Regions from separate parts of the Vibrio sp. SCSIO 43136 genome, predicted to be linked through region 1. Evidence: predicted binding sites of a transcription regulator. Region 1 holds the regulator's gene; the other holds the start of a gene.
What was found. Region 1 encodes MetJ, which represses methionine synthesis genes. Its sites were predicted from a motif close to TTAGACNTNTANANGTCTAA; they were not measured.
Positions count from the first base shown of each region.

Region 2: a site for MetJ is predicted at 5,513-5,532, ahead of metA (homoserine O-acetyltransferase MetA). Genes of this name have one in related genera too.

Region 1 is NZ_CP071848.1:224,166-234,465, reverse strand. Features, by position in the region: gene ppc (phosphoenolpyruvate carboxylase) at 1-130, shown strand, start outside; gene J4N39_RS01135 (PadR family transcriptional regulator) at 511-1,050, shown strand; gene metF (methylenetetrahydrofolate reductase) at 1,110-2,003, opposite strand; gene J4N39_RS01125 (bifunctional aspartate kinase/homoserine dehydrogenase II) at 2,164-4,575, opposite strand; gene J4N39_RS01120 (O-succinylhomoserine (thiol)-lyase) at 4,568-5,740, opposite strand; gene metJ (met regulon transcriptional regulator MetJ) at 6,006-6,326, shown strand; gene J4N39_RS01110 (malic enzyme-like NAD(P)-binding protein) at 6,393-7,652, opposite strand; gene rpmE (50S ribosomal protein L31) at 7,877-8,095, opposite strand; gene priA (primosomal protein N') at 8,345-10,300, shown strand, end outside.
Region 2 is NZ_CP071848.1:2,839,289-2,849,588, reverse strand. Features, by position in the region: rRNA gene J4N39_RS13335 (16S ribosomal RNA) at 1-1,255, shown strand, start outside; tRNA gene J4N39_RS13330 (tRNA-Ala) at 1,339-1,414, shown strand; rRNA gene J4N39_RS13325 (23S ribosomal RNA) at 1,767-4,657, shown strand; rRNA gene rrf (5S ribosomal RNA) at 4,834-4,950, shown strand; tRNA gene J4N39_RS13315 (tRNA-Asp) at 5,114-5,190, shown strand; gene metA (homoserine O-acetyltransferase MetA) at 5,554-6,495, shown strand; gene metH (methionine synthase) at 6,624-10,300, shown strand, end outside.

The DNA of each region.
Region 1 (10,300 bases):
CCCACTTAACCTACTGCAAGCAGAGCTACTGCAACGTACTCGCCAGAGTGAAGCACCAAGCCCTGCTCTCGATGAAGCCCTAATGGTAACCATCGGCGGTATAGCAGCTGGTATGCGAAACACTGGTTAACGCAAGATATTCATCTAGTGATGAGACAAAAAGCCGCTTATAGCGGCTTTTTATTTGGATAAAGGTTCTTAATGAGAATTTTATCAGTTTTTTAGGAAATTTTGTCCCTCTATTCTACTTTATGCTTATTATTATTGATATGCTTGACGCCCGCTGTACACATCTATAACTACAACAATCCACAGCTCAACAGGGCTTAACGGGGCATAAATAAGAGACGGCTAAACAGACCGCTCGCCCTCCTCTAGGTGACATAGGCTTAATTGGTGACAGGGCCCGCATGAAGCGGGAGCATCAAATACACTGACTAAACGTGACAAAGAAGCACATTAGGTATTGATGCATTTTTTTGAGTTAATATTGACCATTGGATTAAAGACATGTCATTACCACACGTAATCCTTACTGTACTTAGTACTCGTGATGCCACCGGCTACGATATCACTAAGGAATTTTCATACAGCATCGGATATTTCTGGAAAGCGAGCCATCAGCAAGTTTACCGTGAACTGAACAAGATGGCGCAGAATCAACTTGTCACTTGTGTGCTTGAGCCACAAGAAGGCAAACCGGACCGCAAAGTCTATTCAATTACTGATGCTGGCCGTAAAGCGCTTGGGGAATGGTTTGAACAACCAACAGCGCACCCAACGGTACGCGACGAGTTTTCTGCCAAATTGATGGCGTGCGCGGTAGAAGGTAGCGCAGCATTTATTGAGCAACTAAAAGGTTTGATTGAAGAGTCAAATCAGCTCATCAGCCACTATCAAGAAATTGAGAACGTCTACTACGGACCAAACAATACCCTTGATACCCAAGCACGCTTAGAGCGCCTGACACTTCGTCGCAACCTACTGCTTAGACAAGCGTGGGTAGAGTGGGCACAAGAGGTGCTTACAGAACTAGAAGCGATGGTTTGAGCCATTGAAAATAAATAAGGGAAGCCACTGGCTTCCCTTATTTATTAGATAACAATCGATTAGACGTTGTTCGGACGCACACCCAGCGTATGGCACAAAGCGTAAGTCATTTCTGCGCGGTTTAGGGTGTAGAAATGGAAATCTTTTACCCCTTCACGACTAAGGATACGTACCATGTCGATCGCTTGGCTTGAACCCACGATTTGACGTGTCAGTGGATCATCGTCCAAGCCTTCAAACTGCTTGCTCATCCAGCCCGGCACTTTCACGTTGTTCATCGCCGCAAAACGAGAAGCTTGCTTGAAGTTCGATACTGGCAAAATACCCGGTACAATCTCCACATCAATGCCGGCCGCAACACAGCGGTCACGAAAACGTAGGTAGCTTTCTACGTCAAAAAAGAACTGAGTGATGGCTCGGTTTGCACCAGCATCCACTTTGCGCTTTAAGTTCAACAGATCCGACTGGGCGCTTTTCGCTTCTGGATGAACTTCTGGAAAAGCGGCCACAGAGATATCAAAGTCATGGCGAGATTTTAGTAGTTCAACCAGATCCGATGCGTACATGTCTGGAGCACCTCCGCCCGGCGGAATGTCACCACGCAGAGCAACAATACTCTCAATACCGTTAGCCCAATAATCTTCTGCGATATCCACCAGCTCCTCACGAGATGCATCGATACAAGTTAGGTGTGGCGCTGCAACCAAGCCAGTTTGGCTTTTGATCTCTTTGATGATTGAGTGGGTGCGATCACGTTCCCCTGAGTTTGCCCCATAAGTTACCGAGACAAATTTAGGTTTCAGGGTTTTAAGACGGTGCACCGAATTCCAAAGGGTCTCTTCCATCTTTTCAGAACTTGGCGGGAAGAATTCAAAGGAAACATTGATATCGTCTGATAACTCAGCGATGTTTTGATTTAATGCGTCTAGATGACTTGCGTGTGTGTAGCCCATTACAGCTTCTCCCTGCTGACGCGGTGCAGCGTCGTGTTTCATATTCCGTTATGACGTTTAGACGTCTATATGTCCATAATGTGACTTGAATCAGGAATTAAGTCAACACTCCCATCATGAAAATTATTCATAATGAGAGTGAAGACATTTCAACACCGATTTATAGCAGCCCAGCCAATCGGTTAAGATCGGATTGCAGTGCCCCTGCGGTCACTTCGCGACCCGCACCTGGACCTCGAATCACCAACGGGTTATCTTTGTACCACTTACTTTCAAGGGCAAAGATATTGTCACATGGCAACAGGTTGGCTAGTGCGTGCTCTTTGCTTAGCGCTTCTACGCCGACAGTCGCTTTACCGTCACGCTCTAAGCGGGCGACGTAACGCAGCACCTTCTCTTCACGCTGAGCTTTCTCCAATCGTTCGGCAAGCTCATCACTGAGCTCTTGCGCCTTATCAAGAAAGTCATCAAGCGATACCTGTTGCAAGCTTTCTGGTACCAACGACTCAACCTTGACCTGCTCAGGCTCGATATCAAAACCCGACTCACGAGCCAAAATCACCAGCTTGCGCATCACGTCAGAGCCATCTAAGTCGGCACGCGGATCAGGCTCGGTTAAGCCTTGTTGCCAAGCAAGATCAACCAGATCACTGAACGGCACACTGCCATCGTACTGCTGGAACAGCCACGACAAGGTGCCAGAGAAAATCCCAGACAACGCGATAATCTCATCACCACTTTCACGTAGGTCACGTACCGAGTGGTTGATCGGAAGCCCTGCACCTACAGTGGCGTTGTACAACCAATGACGACCAGTCTTAGCGAACGCATCGAGCACTTGGTGGTAGAATGCAGTAGAAGCTGAGCCCGCCACTTTGTTCGCCGAGATAAGATGCAAACCGTGTTCAGCAATTTCAGGGTACTGCTCGGCCAACTTTTGACTTGCTGTGACATCCAGCACGATCACTTCATCATACTTGGTCTGATGAGCAAGTTGTTCAAGCCAATCGCGCCCGTTGTGTTCGGTCGCTTCATCGTCGTAACGACTGTTGACTTCGGCAGCATCAATACCGTTAAAATCCATCCAGCAGGTTTGGCTATCTACTACAGCAACTAAATCAAAGCTCATGCCATGACGTTTAGCCAGCTCACTCTTCTGCTCTGCATAGAGGTCAAGCCACGCAGAGCCGATATTACCTTTACCACATAGAGCAATCGCCACACGCTTTTGCGCTTGGAACAATTGATCATGCACGCCTCGCAATAGAGGTTCGGTATCCACTTTGCGCAAAATTGCTACCAAGCTCAGGCCAGATTCGGCTTCACTGATGAACTTCACTGGCGCATTTTTCAATTGCTGATAGAAGCCATAACAGTGATTTGGGTTGGCAGTCACCCCAGCTCCCACGGCAGCAATCAATGAGAAGCCTTCACGTAAACGCAGCTCACCTTCAACACTCAAGTCTTGTAAATAACTCAGGGCTTCGCCAGAAACTTCGGCGGTATAGGCTAACAGCAGCTTGGTTTTATCTTGCTGCACCTCGTGAGCCAAAGGCTGCAATTGTGCACGCGTTAGGGCATTAAGCACCTCTTTGTGCTGACGTTCAAAATCGTGGCCATGAGCAAATGCGACCTCTAACAACAGCACTTCATCTAATGAAGTAACAATTTTTGCACCGCGACCAGAGGCCAACACACGCTCAATGCGGGTGGAGCCACATTCAGGCTGATAGCTACAACGAAGATGTAAATCCATGGCACTCTGTGCCACTGGCTGCAATGTACGGCTATGCAGGACAGGTGCAGCTAAGCGCGCAAGTTCGCTCGCTTCATCCAATCGCAGTAACGGCAACAAGCAAGCATCTTCTACTTTACGCGGGTCGGAACTAAACACCCCCGCCACATCACTCCAAATCGTCACTCGGCTCGACTCAGATAGCGCACCAATCACAGTCGCAGAGTAATCCGAACCATTACGGCCAAGCAGCACGGTTTCACCGGCTTGGTTGCGAGCCATAAAACCTGTAATGACTAAACGGCAATGAGAATGCTGTGCTAACACCGACTTCATAAGCGGCCAAGAGCGTGCTCGGTCCACTTCTGGTTGCGCACCTAAATCCGCACGGAGAAAATCGCGAGAGTCTAACCAAACTGACTCCATCTCACTTTGGCTAAGTAGTGCTGCTAGCAAACGAGCAGACCATACTTCACCATGACCAAGTGCTGCCGATTTTTGGGTGGCACTCAGCGGTGCACCCAACTCACCTAATGCAGCAAACTCTTGATTTAGCTGTTCAAGCAGTGGAGTGGCATAAGCTTCATCGAGCAGATCTTCCACCAGCGAGGTTTGAAACTGACGCAAGTTTTGTAAGTGCTCGTGAGCCACTCGACCATCTTTGTCCAGCGCCCCCAGCCAAGCGAGTAGCTGGTTGGTGGTGCTGCCAGCGGCAGAAACCACGACGATATCGTCAACTTGCGAGTATTCTTTTAAGATCCCAACCACACGTTTATAACAGTCTGGGTCGGCTAAACTGCTGCCACCAAATTTGTGCAGCTGTCGTGAATTAGTCATTGCCAAACTCCTTGGCTTTTGCAAAGGCTTGCTCAAGATCAGCGATTAGGTCTTCTTCATCTTCAAGACCCACTGAAAGGCGCAGCAACTTAGTCGTAATGCCCGCTTCCAGCTGTGCTTCATCGCTCATCGCTCGGTGAGTCATTGAGCTTGGGTGACAAATCAAACTTTCAACGCCACCTAGAGACTCCGCTAAAGAGAATAACTGCAATTCACTGACAAAGTGCTCCAACTTCTCTTGGCTGCCTGCAAATTCAAAGCTCAGCATCGAGCCAAAACCTTTCTGCTGCTTCTTAGCAATGTCATGCCCAGGGTGCTCAGGCAGACTTGGATGATAAAGTGTACCCACCAAGGATTGAGATTGAAGGTAAGTCAGGATTTTGGCAGAGCTTTCTTCATGCTGCCTCATACGAGCGCTCAAAGTGCGTAGGCCGCGCAAAGTCATGTAACTATCAAACGGAGTGCCCGTTGCCCCCAGACAGTTGCCCCACCAAGCCATTTCTTCAACGTGTTTTTCGTCTTTACAGATCAATACACCACCAATCACATCTGAGTGACCGTTGATAAACTTGGTGGTGGAATGAATAACAAAATCAGCGCCGAGAGTGAGCGGCTTTTGGTAAACCGGAGTAAGGAAAGTATTATCCACCGCTACCAGTGCGCCCACTTGACGAGCTTTTTCACACACTTGAGCGATGTCTACCACGCGCACCAATGGGTTGGATGGTGTTTCTAGCAACACCAGTTTCGGTTTTTTGCTAAGCGCAGCATCTAAGGCTTCACTGTCCGACTGATCGACAAACTCAACTTTAAAATCCCCTTTAAGGGCTCGAGTATTAAACAGGCGATAGGTACCGCCATAACAGTCGTGCGGTGCAATAATTAAGTCATCAGGGCCAAGTAAACTGGTCACCCACAGGTTAATCGCCGCTGTACCCGTGTTGGTTATCACCGCACCCGCACCTGATTCTAGCTCAGCAAGGGCCGTTTCTAATTGGTTGCGATTTGGGTTTCCTGAACGGGTGTAATCGAACTTTGGCACTTCTCCAAAAGAAGGGAAGCCATAGTTGGTCGATAGGTAAATAGGTGGAACAACGGCGTGATACTGACTATCTTCTTCAATACCTGTACGTACAGCAATGGTAGCTGGCTTGCGATCACTCATGGGGCTGGTCTTCCTTTCCAAATAGCATGCTATCTGTTATACCACTATTGGTATCAGACAACATTCGGTGTCTTACTTTTCGCTTTTGTTAGCGCTACACAATACTCTACCGATCACAGTTTAGGACGTCAACACTTCTAGACGTCTATATGTCTTTGCTTATGGCGGTAAAAGTCGCTAAAATCTATCCTTATTCAGATATTGAGGGGCTGCATAGATTCACTCAATATCCCACTGATGACAAAAGCATAATTAAAGGTGCGCAATGGCAGACTGGAACGGCGAATATATTAGCCCTTACGCCGAGCATGGTAAAAAGAGCGAACAAGTAAAGAAAATCACTGTATCTATTCCACTTAAAGTGTTGAAGGTATTAACCGATGAGCGCACTCGTCGTCAGATAAACAATCTGCGTCACGCAACTAACAGTGAACTTCTATGTGAAGCTTTCTTACATGCCTACACAGGCCAGCCACTGCCAACCGATGAAGACTTGCGTAAAGACCGCCCAGATGAGATCCCTGCTGAAGCCAAAGCGCTGATGACAGAAATGGGTATCGAATTTGAAGCGTTTGACGAAGAGTAAGACGTCAGTAGAACCAATAAAAAACGGGGTGCTCAATGAGCACCCCGTTTTTTATTCCAGCGGATTTTACGCCATGTAATTTTCTGGCATGTCGATGCGCGCCACACCTGAGTCAATGGCCGCTTGAGCAACCGCTTTAGCCACTCGAGGGAGCAGACGTGGGTCCATCGGTTTTGGAATGATGTAACCCGAACCAAACTCAAGGCTATCCACGCCCGCAGCCGTTAGTACTTCCGCAGGCACTGGCTCTTTAGCCAGCTGGCGAATCGCTTCAACGGCGGCAAGCTTCATCTCATCGTTGATTTCGCTAGCGCGAACATCCAGTGCGCCACGGAAGATAAATGGGAAACAGATAACGTTATTCACCTGATTCGGGTAATCCGAACGGCCTGTACCCATGATCAAATCGCTACGCACTTCATGCGCTAACTCAGGTTTGATTTCTGGATCTGGGTTTGAACACGCAAATACCACTGGCTTATCTGCCATCAAGGTCAGTGCTTCTGGCGCAAGCAGATTTGGACCTGATACCCCTAAGAACAGATCAGCCCCTTCAATCACATCTTCTAGTGTGCGCTTGTCGGTGTTGTTGGCAAACAGCTTCTTATATTCGTTCAAGTCATCACGACGAGTGTGGATCACGCCTTTGCGATCCAGCATGTAGATTTTCTCACGCTGAGCGCCACATTTAATCAACAGCTCCATACATGCTACCGCCGCTGCGCCCGCACCCAAACAAACAATGGTTGCTTCTTCTAGCTTCTTGCCTTGCAGCTCAATCGCATTAAGCATGCCCGCAGCCGTTACGATCGCCGTACCATGCTGATCATCATGGAACACAGGCACGTCACAGCGCTCGATAAGACGCTGCTCAATTTCAAAACAGTCCGGTGCTTTAATATCTTCTAGGTTAATTCCACCAAAGGTATCTGCAATGTTAGCCACCGTATCAACAAACTCATCAATGGTGCGATGCTTCACTTCAATATCAATGGAGTCTAGGCCAGCAAAGCGCTTAAACAGCAGCGACTTACCTTCCATTACTGGCTTTGACGCCAACGGACCAAGGTTACCCAAACCAAGAATCGCAGTACCGTTAGAGATCACTGCCACCATGTTGCCTTTAGCGGTGTATTTGTAGACGTTATCAGCATTTTGAGCGATTTCACGTACGGGCTCAGCCACACCTGGGCTGTATGCGAGCGCAAGATCTTCTACCGTGTCGGCAGGTTTGGTGAGTGCCACACCGATCTTACCTGCGGTAGGGAATGCATGGTAATCAAGCGCTTGTTGGCGAAAGTCATTTTGCTGATTGTCGTCTGACATGGTGGGGAGATTCCTAAAGCTGAAGTTACAAAAAAGTTAACAGGCTCGCTATTTTATTTAAGTTCGCTTTGAATGCCTATTAAGAAGTCAATAACCATAACATTGAGTTGTGATTGATAAAACATTCTGATTGGTAAAGTTTGGGCTAGATTCAAACTATGTGCAGGAATTTTAGGTATAAAAAAAGGACGCCGTAGCGTCCTTTTTCTCGAATTCGGTCAGAATTACTTCTTGCTTGATAGAGCACCGAAACGCTTGTTGAAGCGATCAACACGGCCGCCTGTATCAACGATACGTTGCTTACCAGTGTAGAATGGGTGACACTTGTCACATACATCTAGGTGGATGCTTTCTTTAGCAAGAGTTGAGTTGAACTCAAAAGTGTTGCCGCAAGAACAAGTTGCTTTTACAGCTTTGTATTCTGGGTGGATACCAGTTTTCATAGGGATAACCTCAATTAGGCCGTGTCGCTATCCGATTCTAAGCCGGACACCACACGTAGTTTACAAAAGACGTAGATGTTACGTCGATTAAGGCCGCGTATATTAAAGAATCGTTGGCGTAGGATCAACCAGTTTCGCTAAATTTTCGGCTTTTTTTTAAGCAATTGTCTTAGACAATTGGTGCCGGTTTCGATTCCTTCATTTTCATTGCTACAATAGCGCCACTTTCGATTCTATCTAACGGCTGTTATGTCTTTGACCATCGCTCAAGTTGCCCTACCCGTTCCTTTGGATAAACGCTTTGATTACCTGGTGAGTCAAGGGCAACACCCTGTGGTTGGTGGCCGTGTGAGTGTGCCATTCGGGCCAAAGACTCTAGTGGGTATAGTGACTGGGTTTAGCCATAAGTCTGAATTTGCGATTGAGAAACTCAAACCACTCAAAACCGTCATTGATGACAAACCGTTATGGCCATCGGACCTCTACGATTTACTCAACTGGTGCAGCCAATTCTATCAATACCCGCTGGGCGATACGCTTGCCAATGCGATGCCAACCTTATTGCGCAAAGGCAAACCCGCTGAACTTGCGCCGCAAGTTCAATGGCAAATGACCGAGGCTGGCAAGAATAAACTCATGCAAGGCTTTGCCAGTAATGCAGTAAAGCAGGCTCGCGCCATGCACTTACTGCAAAGTGGCCCAGTTAGCCGTGAGTTATTGAACGAAAATGACGTCACAAGCAGTGTGCTAAAACGCATCAAAGAAAATGGTTGGGCACAAGAGTTAGTGCAAATGCCCATCGCCAAACCTTGGCCTACAAATATTGAAGCGAACGTCGACAAACCCAAGCTCAATCAAGAACAATGTGTCGCCATTGCTGCCGTCAACAGCCAGCCTGGCTACGGCTGCTTTTTGCTGCAAGGCGTCACTGGGTCGGGAAAAACCGAAGTCTACCTCAACATGATAAAGCCTGTGCTCGAGCGTGGAGAGCAGGCTTTAGTTTTGGTGCCTGAAATTGGCCTAACTCCACAGACCATCAACCGCTTTCGCCAACGCTTTGACGTGCCCATTGAAGTGGTTCATTCAGGGCTCAATGACACCGAACGACTCAATGCTTGGCTTGCTGCGAAAGACAAACACGCAGGCATAGTCATTGGTACCCGCTCAGCACTGCTGACCCCGTTTACCAAGCTAGGCATTATCATCGTCGATGAAGAGCACGATAGCTCTTATAAACAACAAGACAGTCTTCGCTATCACGCTCGAGATGTGGCCATCATGCGAGCCCATAAAGAAGGTATCCCCGTCGTCTTAGGTTCTGCTACCCCAGCACTAGAAACCTTGTACAATGCCCGTAGTGGTAAATATCACCACTTGCGCTTAACGGCGAGAGCGGGCAATGCACGCCCGACAACCAATAAAGTGGTCGACATCAAGGGCCAATACTTAGAAAGTGGATTGTCAGCTGCGTTAATCGCCGAAATGCGCCGCCACTTGAATGCGGGCAACCAAGTGATGCTGTTTCTCAACCGCCGAGGCTACTCTCCTGCACTGATGTGCCATGACTGTGGCTGGACGGCAGAGTGCCAACGCTGCGATGCGTATTACACCTATCATAACAACACCCGAGACATGCGCTGCCACCACTGTGGCTCACAACGCCCTGTCGTTCATAGCTGCAAGCAGTGTGGCTCGCATCAATTGGTATCGGTCGGTGTGGGTACCGAGCAATTAGAGGGCTACCTAGCCCAGCTGTTTCCTGAGTTTAAGACCATCCGCATCGATCGTGATAGCACCCGCCGCAAAGGCAGCTTGGAGAGTGCGCTCAGTGCAATTCGTAACAATGAATACCAAATTTTAATCGGTACCCAAATGCTCGCCAAAGGTCACCACTTTCCAGACGTCACTCTCGTTGGCCTGCTGGACGTTGATGGATCACTATATAGCAGCGATTTTCGAGCATCAGAGCGGCTTGCCCAACTGTTCACCCAAGTTGCGGGTCGAGCGGGTCGAGCGAGTAAACCGGGAGAAGTGATCTTGCAATCACACCACCCTGAGCACAGTTTGCTGCAAGCACTATTGCACAAAGACTACGACCATTTTGCTGACGCCGCATTAATGGAGCGCCGCGCCGCCCAGCTACCGCCGTTCAGTTTCGTCACCCTATTTCGTGCAGAGGCGAACAACAACGCCATTGTAGAGCGC
Region 2 (10,300 bases), 550 kb from region 1:
CTAGCTGGTCTGAGAGGATGATCAGCCACACTGGAACTGAGACACGGTCCAGACTCCTACGGGAGGCAGCAGTGGGGAATATTGCACAATGGGCGCAAGCCTGATGCAGCCATGCCGCGTGTATGAAGAAGGCCTTCGGGTTTGTAAAGTACTTTCAGCAGTGAGGAAGGCATTAACGTTAATAGCGTTAGTGTTTGACGTTAGCTGCAGAAGAAGCACCGGCTAACTCCGTGCCAGCAGCCGCGGTAATACGGAGGTGCGAGCGTTAATCGGAATTACTGGGCGTAAAGCGCATGCAGGTGGTTTGTTAAGTCAGATGTGAAAGCCCGAGGCTCAACCTCGAACTGCATTTGAAACTGGCAGGCTAGAGTACTGTAGAGGGGGGTAGAATTTCAGGTGTAGCGGTGAAATGCGTAGAGATCTGAAGGAATACCGGTGGCGAAGGCGGCCCCCTGGACAGATACTGACACTCAGATGCGAAAGCGTGGGGAGCAAACAGGATTAGATACCCTGGTAGTCCACGCCGTAAACGATGTCTACTTGGAGGTTGTGGCCTTGAGCCGTGGCTTTCGGAGCTAACGCGTTAAGTAGACCGCCTGGGAGTACGGTCGCAAGATTAAAACTCAAATGAATTGACGGGGGCCCGCACAAGCGGTGGAGCATGTGGTTTAATTCGATGCAACGCGAAGAACCTTACCTACTCTTGACATCCAGAGAAGCCAGCGGAGACGCAGGTGTGCCTTCGGGAACTCTGAGACAGGTGCTGCATGGCTGTCGTCAGCTCGTGTTGTGAAATGTTGGGTTAAGTCCCGCAACGAGCGCAACCCTTATCCTTGTTTGCCAGCGAGTAATGTCGGGAACTCCAGGGAGACTGCCGTGATAAACCGGAGGAAGGTGGGGACGACGTCAAGTCATCATGGCCCTTACGAGTAGGGCTACACACGTGCTACAATGGCGCATACAGAGGGTTGCCAACCAGCGATGGTGAGCGGATCCCAAAAAGTGCGTCGTAGTCCGGATTGGAGTCTGCAACTCGACTCCATGAAGTCGGAATCGCTAGTAATCGTGGATCAGAATGCCACGGTGAATACGTTCCCGGGCCTTGTACACACCGCCCGTCACACCATGGGAGTGGGCTGCAAAAGAAGCAGGTAGTTTAACCTTCGGGAGGACGCTTGCCACTTTGTGGTTCATGACTGGGGTGAAGTCGTAACAAGGTAGCCCTAGGGGAACCTGGGGCTGGATCACCTCCTTATACGAAAGATTAACTTCGATTAGTGTCCACACAGATTGATACGGTTTATATAGAGCGTAGTACGGAAACTACATTTCTCAGATGGGGCTATAGCTCAGCTGGGAGAGCGCTTCGCTGGCAGCGAAGAGGTCATCGGTTCGATCCCGATTAGCTCCACCATCTTTAAGTGTTTTTTCTTTTAAGAATATTTAAAAATGGTTCGTTTCATCTGAAACAAACTTGCTCTTTAACAATTTGGAAAGCTGACGAATAACAACAATCCCCATATCTTTTAGATATGCGTTGTTATTCAAATTAAAAGTTCTCAAATCCTATATCTCATAGAGATGTAGGTACCAACACACATTCAAGTGTTCTTGGAAGTAACGAAAGTTACTTATATTTGAGTCCGGCAAAATCGAATGTCTCTCGCTCATTCAATAATGAGAGACAAACCTTGGTTGCTAGTTTGTCTTCACTTTAAAAAGTGAAAGCAAATGGTTCCATACGTAAAGACCCCTTCGGGTTGTATGGTTAAGTGACTAAGCGTACACGGTGGATGCCTTGGCAGTCAGAGGCGATGAAAGACGTATTAACTTGCGATAAGCCCAGATTAGGTAGTAAAAACCATTTGAGTCTGGGATTTCTGAATGGGGAAACCCGGCCGCAGAAGCGGTCATCACTAACTGAATACATAGGTTAGTGAGGCGAACTCGGGGAACTGAAACATCTAAGTACCCGAAGGAAGAGAAATCAACCGAGATTCCGAAAGTAGCGGCGAGCGAAATTGGATTAGCCCTTAAGCTTTTAATGCGTTAGACGAATGTTCTGGAAAGTTCAACGATACAGGGTGATAGTCCCGTAGTTGTCGACGCATCATCAGTGAAATCGAGTAGGGCGGGACACGTGATATCCTGTCTGAATATGGGGGGACCATCCTCCAAGGCTAAATACTACTGACTGACCGATAGTGAACCAGTACCGTGAGGGAAAGGCGAAAAGAACCCCTGTGAGGGGAGTGAAATAGAACCTGAAACCGTGTACGTACAAGCAGTAGGAGCCTCCTTGTGGGGTGACTGCGTACCTTTTGTATAATGGGTCAGCGACTTATATTCAGTGGCAAGGTTAACCATCTAGGGGAGCCGTAGGGAAACCGAGTCTTAACTGGGCGATGTAGTCTCTGGATATAGACCCGAAACCAGGTGATCTAGCCATGGGCAGGTTGAAGGTTGAGTAACATCAACTGGAGGACCGAACCGACTAATGTTGAAAAATTAGCGGATGACTTGTGGCTAGGGGTGAAAGGCCAATCAAACCTGGAGATAGCTGGTTCTCCCCGAAAGCTATTTAGGTAGCGCCTCGGACGAATACTACTGGGGGTAGAGCACTGTTAAGGCTAGGGGGTCATCCCGACTTACCAACCCTTTGCAAACTCCGAATACCAGTAAGTACTATCCGGGAGACACACGGCGGGTGCTAACGTCCGTCGTGGAGAGGGAAACAACCCAGACCGCCAGCTAAGGTCCCAAATTACTACTAAGTGGGAAACGATGTGGGAAGGCTCAGACAGCCAGGATGTTGGCTTAGAAGCAGCCATCATTTAAAGAAAGCGTAATAGCTCACTGGTCGAGTCGGCCTGCGCGGAAGATGTAACGGGGCTAAGTAGTAAACCGAAGCTGCGGCTGCAACTTTGTATGTTGCGGGGTAGGGGAGCGTTCTGTAAGCGGTTGAAGGTGGTCTGTAAGGGCTGCTGGACGTATCAGAAGTGCGAATGCTGACATGAGTAACGATAAAGGGGGTGAAAAACCTCCTCGCCGGAAGACCAAGGGTTCCTGTCCAACGTTAATCGGGGCAGGGTAAGTCGACCCCTAAGGCGAGGCCGAAAGGCGTAGTCGATGGGAAACGGGTTAATATTCCCGTACTTCTTACAATTGCGATGGGGGGACGGAGAAGGCTAGGTGGGCCTGGCGACGGTTGTCCAGGTTCAAGTACGTAGGCGGAAGAATTAGGTAAATCCGGTTCTTCTTAACGCTGAGATACGATGTCGAGCATCTACGGATGTGAAGTCATTGATGCCATGCTTCCAGGAAAAGCCTCTAAGCTTCAGATTGTAAGGAATCGTACCCCAAACCGACACAGGTGGTCGGGTAGAGAATACCAAGGCGCTTGAGAGAACTCGGGTGAAGGAACTAGGCAAAATGGTACCGTAACTTCGGGAGAAGGTACGCTCTTGTGGGTGAAGTCCCTTGCGGATGGAGCTAACGAGAGTCGCAGATACCAGGTGGCTGCAACTGTTTATTAAAAACACAGCACTGTGCAAAATCGTAAGATGACGTATACGGTGTGACGCCTGCCCGGTGCCGGAAGGTTAATTGATGGGGTTAGACGTAAGTCGAAGCTCTTGATCGAAGCCCCGGTAAACGGCGGCCGTAACTATAACGGTCCTAAGGTAGCGAAATTCCTTGTCGGGTAAGTTCCGACCTGCACGAATGGCGTAATGATGGCCACGCTGTCTCCACCCGAGACTCAGTGAAATTGAAATCGCTGTGAAGATGCAGTGTACCCGCGGCTAGACGGAAAGACCCCGTGAACCTTTACTACAGCTTGGCACTGAACATTGACCCTACATGTGTAGGATAGGTGGGAGGCTTTGAAACTTGGGCGCCAGTTCAAGTGGAGCCGTCCTTGAAATACCACCCTTGTAGTGTTGATGTTCTAACTTGACCCCTAATCGGGGTTGAGGACAGTGCCTGGTGGGTAGTTTGACTGGGGCGGTCTCCTCCCAAAGAGTAACGGAGGAGCACGAAGGTGGGCTAAACACGGTTGGACATCGTGTGGTTAGTGCAATGGCATAAGCCCGCTTGACTGCGAGAATGACAATTCGAGCAGGTGCGAAAGCAGGTCATAGTGATCCGGTGGTTCTGTATGGAAGGGCCATCGCTCAACGGATAAAAGGTACTCCGGGGATAACAGGCTGATACCGCCCAAGAGTTCATATCGACGGCGGTGTTTGGCACCTCGATGTCGGCTCATCACATCCTGGGGCTGAAGTCGGTCCCAAGGGTATGGCTGTTCGCCATTTAAAGTGGTACGCGAGCTGGGTTTAGAACGTCGTGAGACAGTTCGGTCCCTATCTGCCGTGGGCGTTGGAAGATTGAAGGGGGCTGCTCCTAGTACGAGAGGACCGGAGTGGACGAACCTCTGGTGTTCGGGTTGTCATGCCAATGGCATTGCCCGGTAGCTAAGTTCGGAATCGATAACCGCTGAAAGCATCTAAGCGGGAAGCGAGCCCTGAGATGAGTCTTCCCTGGCGCTTTAAGCGTCCTAAAGGGTTGTTCGAGACTAGAACGTTGATAGGCAGGGTGTGTAAGCGTTGTGAGGCGTTGAGCTAACCTGTACTAATTGCCCGTGAGGCTTAACCATACAACACCCAAGGGGTTTTGATGGACTCAAAGCTAAGAACGAATTGAATGTGTAGAGACGGTAAACGGCGAGCGGCTAAGGGCCGACGGCGTGAGAACAAAGAACAGCTTTCCAGATTATTATCGCTAGACCCCGTTGGCCGAATGCCGATGGTCGTTTACCGATAACAGAATTTGCTTGGCGACCATAGCATTGTGGACCCACCTGATTTCCATGCCGAACTCAGAAGTGAAACGCAATAGCGCCGATGGTAGTGTGGGGCTTCCCCATGTGAGAGTAGGACATCGCCAGGCTTTGAACACAAATTGCTGCTGTAGCTTGCATCTTTTGATTCTGCGATGCTCATGTACATACGTACATTGCGCTTCTCAAATCAAAATCTGACGGCGCTACAACAACAATTTGAAGTCCAAAGCATTTTAGATTGGTAAGACTTTGGATATAAAAGTTTGGTGCGGAGTGGTAGTTCAGTTGGTTAGAATACCGGCCTGTCACGCCGGGGGTCGCGGGTTCGAGTCCCGTCCACTCCGCCACTTATACGAAAGCCTCGTCGAATGACGAGGCTTTTTTGCGTTTAAGAGCCTCAGCGATCGCTGGGGCTTTGTTGTATTTAATCGGTAAGCGAACGCTTCGCTAACGGACGCTGGCACTAAGGGTAAAAGGGAAGAGCAGACCACCTATAGCATTTGACAAAAGCAGCCAAAAAATCATCATGCTCAACCCTTCAACCCTTCAACCCTTCAACCCTTCAACCCTTCAACCCTTCAACCCTTCAACCCTTCAACCCTTCAACCCTTCAACCCTTCAACCCTTCAACCTTTTCCCTCGACATCTGTCTTACTAATTGCTATAACTATAGCCATATAGACGTCTAAAATCTTTAAGGAGAAAGAGGGATGCCGATCAAAGTACCTGATCAGTTGCCAGCATTGGATGTATTGCGTGAGGAGAATATCTTCGTCATGCCAGAAAGTCGTGCAACGACTCAGGAAATACGGCCGCTTAAGGTATTAATTCTTAACTTAATGCCTAAAAAGATTGAAACGGAGACTCAATTTCTGCGTCTACTTTCCAACTCGCCATTGCAAGTGGATATTGAACTGCTACGTATTGATAATCGCCCAAGCAAAAATACTCCGACCGAGCATTTAGATAACTTTTACCGCCAGTTTGAGGCGGTCAAAGAGCGTAATTTTGATGGTTTGATTATTACAGGAGCACCACTCGGTCTAGTGCAGTTTGAAGATGTTATCTACTGGGAGCATCTACAAACGATAATGAATTGGGCAAAAGAGCATGTAACATCGACACTTTACGTATGTTGGGCGGCTCAAGCAGGTCTCAAACTTCTATACAACCTGCCTAAGAAAACTCGTAAAGAGAAACTATCCGGAGTGTATTTCCACAAAACACTTCAGCCATTTCATGCGCTGTTGCGTGGGTTTGATGATAGCTTCCTCGCACCACACTCTCGTTATGCAGATTTCTCTTCAGAGTACCTTCAAGAGCATACGGATTTGGATATTCTGGCGACTTCAGATGACGCTGGAGTGTACCTTGCTGCGACCAAAGACAAGCGTAATGTGTTTGTTACCGGCCACCCTGAGTACGACTCACACACTCTGCATAACGAATATACCCGAGATTTAGGGGAAGGGATGGAGCCTGCGATTCCGGTCAACTACTATCCGAACAATAACCCCGATAATGATCCTATTGCCAGCTGGCGTAGTCATGGCCACCTGCTCTTTGCGAACTGGCTGAACTACTGTGTCTACCAGCAAACACCTTATGATCTCGAGCATTTCTCAGCAGATAAATTCACCGTGGACGATTGATCCTACGCTGAAATGTTGAAGGCAGCATATGTGCTGCCTTTTTGTTATTGATATGAATATTTAGACGTCTAGATTCCTATACCTGTTGTGGTAGGATGAACAAAACGTAAAAGGAATGAGGCTGTAGTGTGGCTGGAAGCAATATAAGACAACAAATAGAAGCACAGTTAGCCCAGCGTATCTTATTGATTGATGGTGGTATGGGTACCATGATCCAAGGATATAAGCTGGAAGAGCAAGATTATCGTGGTGAGCGATTTGCCGATTGGCATTGTGACCTGAAAGGAAACAATGACCTACTTGTATTAACTCAGCCTGAAATGATCAAAGAGATCCATAGCCAGTATCTAGAAGCTGGCGCAGATATTCTTGAAACTAACACCTTCAACGCCACTACGATTGCCATGGCTGACTACGACATGGAATCATTAAGTGAAGAGATCAACTTTGAGGCAGCGAAGCTTGCGCGAATCGCTGCGGATGAATGGACGGCGAAAACGCCAGAACGTCCTCGTTATGTCGCAGGTGTCCTAGGGCCTACCAACCGAACTTGTTCAATCTCTCCAGATGTTAATGATCCTGGCTATCGCAACGTTACCTTTGACGAGTTGGTGGAAGCATACTCCGAATCGACTCGCGCTTTAATTAAAGGCGGTTCAGACTTAATCTTGATTGAAACCATCTTTGATACGCTTAATGCTAAAGCATGTTCATTTGCTGTCGAATCTGTATTTGAAGAGATGGGCATCGAGTTGCCTGTAATGATCTCTGGCACTATCACTGATGCTTCTGGTCGTACTCTTTCAGGACAGACCACCGAAGCTTTTTATAATGCGATGCGTCACGTCCGTCCACTGTCGTTTGGATTGAACTGTGCTTTGGGCCCTGATGAGCTGCGACAATACGTAGAAGAGCTTTCACGTATATCTGAAACCAATGTTTCTACTCACCCCAATGCTGGCCTCCCGAATGCGTTTGGCGAATATGACCTATCACCAGAAGATATGGCAGAGCATATAGGTGAATGGGCACGCTCTGGGTTTCTTAACCTCGTTGGTGGATGTTGTGGTACTACACCTGAGCATATTCGCCATATGGCGTTGGCCGTAGAAGGCATTACTCCTAGACCATTACCAAAATTCACCCCTTCTTGTCGCTTGTCTGGACTAGAGCCATTGACTATCGAGAAAGATACTCTGTTTGTGAACGTAGGTGAGCGTACCAACGTTACGGGTTCTGCTCGCTTCAAGCGTTTAATCAAAGAAGAGGCATACGACGAGGCGCTGGAAGTCGCTCGCCAGCAAGTTGAAAATGGTGCTCAAATTATCGATATCAACATGGATGAGGGCATGCTAGATGCCGAGGCGTGTATGGTGCGCTTCTTGAATCTATGTGCTTCTGAACCTGAGATTTCGAAAGTGCCAATTATGGTCGACTCTTCCAAGTGGGAAGTGATAGAAGCTGGCCTTAAATGTATTCAAGGTAAGGGCATTGTTAACTCTATCTCACTAAAAGAAGGTAAAGAGAAATTTGTTGAGCAAGCTAAGCTGATCCGTCGCTACGGTGCAGCAGTGATTGTCATGGCGTTCGATGAAGTAGGTCAGGCCGAAACGCGTCAGCGTAAACTGGAAATTTGTACCAACGCATACAATATCTTGGTCGATGAAGTTGGCTTCCCTCCTGAAGATATCATTTTTGACCCGAACATCTTTGCGGTAGCAACGGGTATTGATGAGCACAATAACTACGCCGTTGATTTTATTGAAGCGGTTGCAGATATCAAACGTGACCTGCCTTATGCGATGATCTCTGGCGGTGTGTCGAACGTTTCTTTCTCTTTCCGTGGTAACAACTACGTTCGCGAAGCGATTCACGCCGTGTTCCTATACCACTGTTTCAAAAATGGTATGGATATGGGGATCGTAAATGCAGGCCAGCTAGAAATCTATGATAACGTTCCAGAAAAGCTGCGTAATGCTGTTGAAGACGTGGTACTTAACCGTCGAGATGATGCGACTGAGCTGCTACTTGATATTGCTGAAGAGTATCGTGAGAACGCTGTTGGTAAAGCGGATGATGCTTCAGCGCTAGAATGGCGCGAATGGCCAGTCGAGAAGCGTCTTGAACACGCTTTGGTGAAAGGTATTACAGAGTTTATCGTTGAAGATACCGAAGAAGCCCGTCTCAACGCTAGTAAGCCACTAGAGGTCATTGAAGGCCCGTTGATGGATGGCATGAACGTGGTTGGCGATCTATTTGGTGAAGGTAAGATGTTCCTGCCTCAGGTAGTAAAATCTGCTCGCGTTATGAAGCAGGCGGTTGCGCATTTGGAGCCGTACATTAACGCAATGAAGCAAGCTGGCAGCACCAACGGTAAAATCTTACTCGCCACGGTAAAAGGCGATGTTCATGACATCGGTAAAAACATTGTCGGCGTCGTGTTGCAGTGTAATAACTACGAAATTATCGACCTTGGGGTGATGGTTCCATGTGAAAAAATCCTTAAGGTGGCCAAGGAAGAGAACGTCGATATCATCGGCTTATCTGGTTTGATCACTCCATCACTGGATGAAATGGTACATGTGGCCAAAGAGATGGAACGACAGGGCTTTGACTTGCCGCTACTGATTGGTGGTGCTACGACCTCAAAAGCACACACCGCAGTGAAGATTGAGCAAAACTATAACCAGCCGGTAGTTTATGTGAACAACGCTTCCCGAGCAGTAGGGGTATGTACTTCCTTGCTTTCTGATGAACTCAAACCTAAGTTTGTCGAGAATTTGGATAGGGATTATGAACGAGTTCGTGATCAACACGCTCGCAAGAAGCCTCGCACTAAACCTGTAAGTTTAGATAAAGCTCGTGAAAACCGAGTTGCGATCGATTGGAATGAATATACACCGCCAGTTCCAGCTAAGCCGGGTGTGCATGTATTCAAGCAATTTGATGTATCGGTACTTCGCAAGTATATCGACTGGACACCATTCTTTATGACTTGGTCTTTGGTTGGTAAATACCCAACCATTCTTAAGCATGAAGTCGTTGGTGAAGAAGCTCAGCGGCTATTTAAGGATGCCAACGACTGGCTCGATCGTATCGAGCGAGAAGGCCTACTGGAAGCTCGTGGTATGTGTGCGCTTTTCCCTGCTGCGAGTGTTGGTGATGATATCGAAGTTTATACCGATGAAAGCCGCACTGAAGTCGCTCATGTGTTGCATAACCTTCGTCAGCAGACGGAAAAACCAAAAGGTTTTAACTACTGTCTGTCAGACTATGTTGCGCCTAAATCTAGTGGCAAGAAAGATTGGATTGGTGCTTTTGCAGTGACTGGCGGTGTCGGTGAGCGAGAGCTCGCCGATGAGTATAAAGCGCAAGGTGACGACTACAACGCCATTATGGTTCAAGCGGTAGCGGATCGCTTGGCAGAAGCTTTTGCAGAATACTTGCATGAGAAAGTACGTAAGGAAATCTGGGGTTACTCTGCCGATGAAGACTTGTCTAACGATGACCTTATCCGTGAAAAGTATCAAGGTATTCGTCCAGCGCCAGGGTACCCAGCTTGTCCAGAGCATACTGAAAAAGGTACCCTCTGGGAAATGTTGCAAGTCGAAGAGTCGATTGAGATGTCGCTGACATCAAGTTATGCAATGTGGCCGGGAGCATCAGTCTCTGGTTGGTACTTCTCTCATCCAGATTCTCGTTATTTTGCGATCGCTCAGATCCAGCAAGATCAGGCAGACGATTACGCCCAGCGTAAAGGTTGGTCTGAACAAGATGTTGAGAAGTGGTTAGCGCCTAATATGAA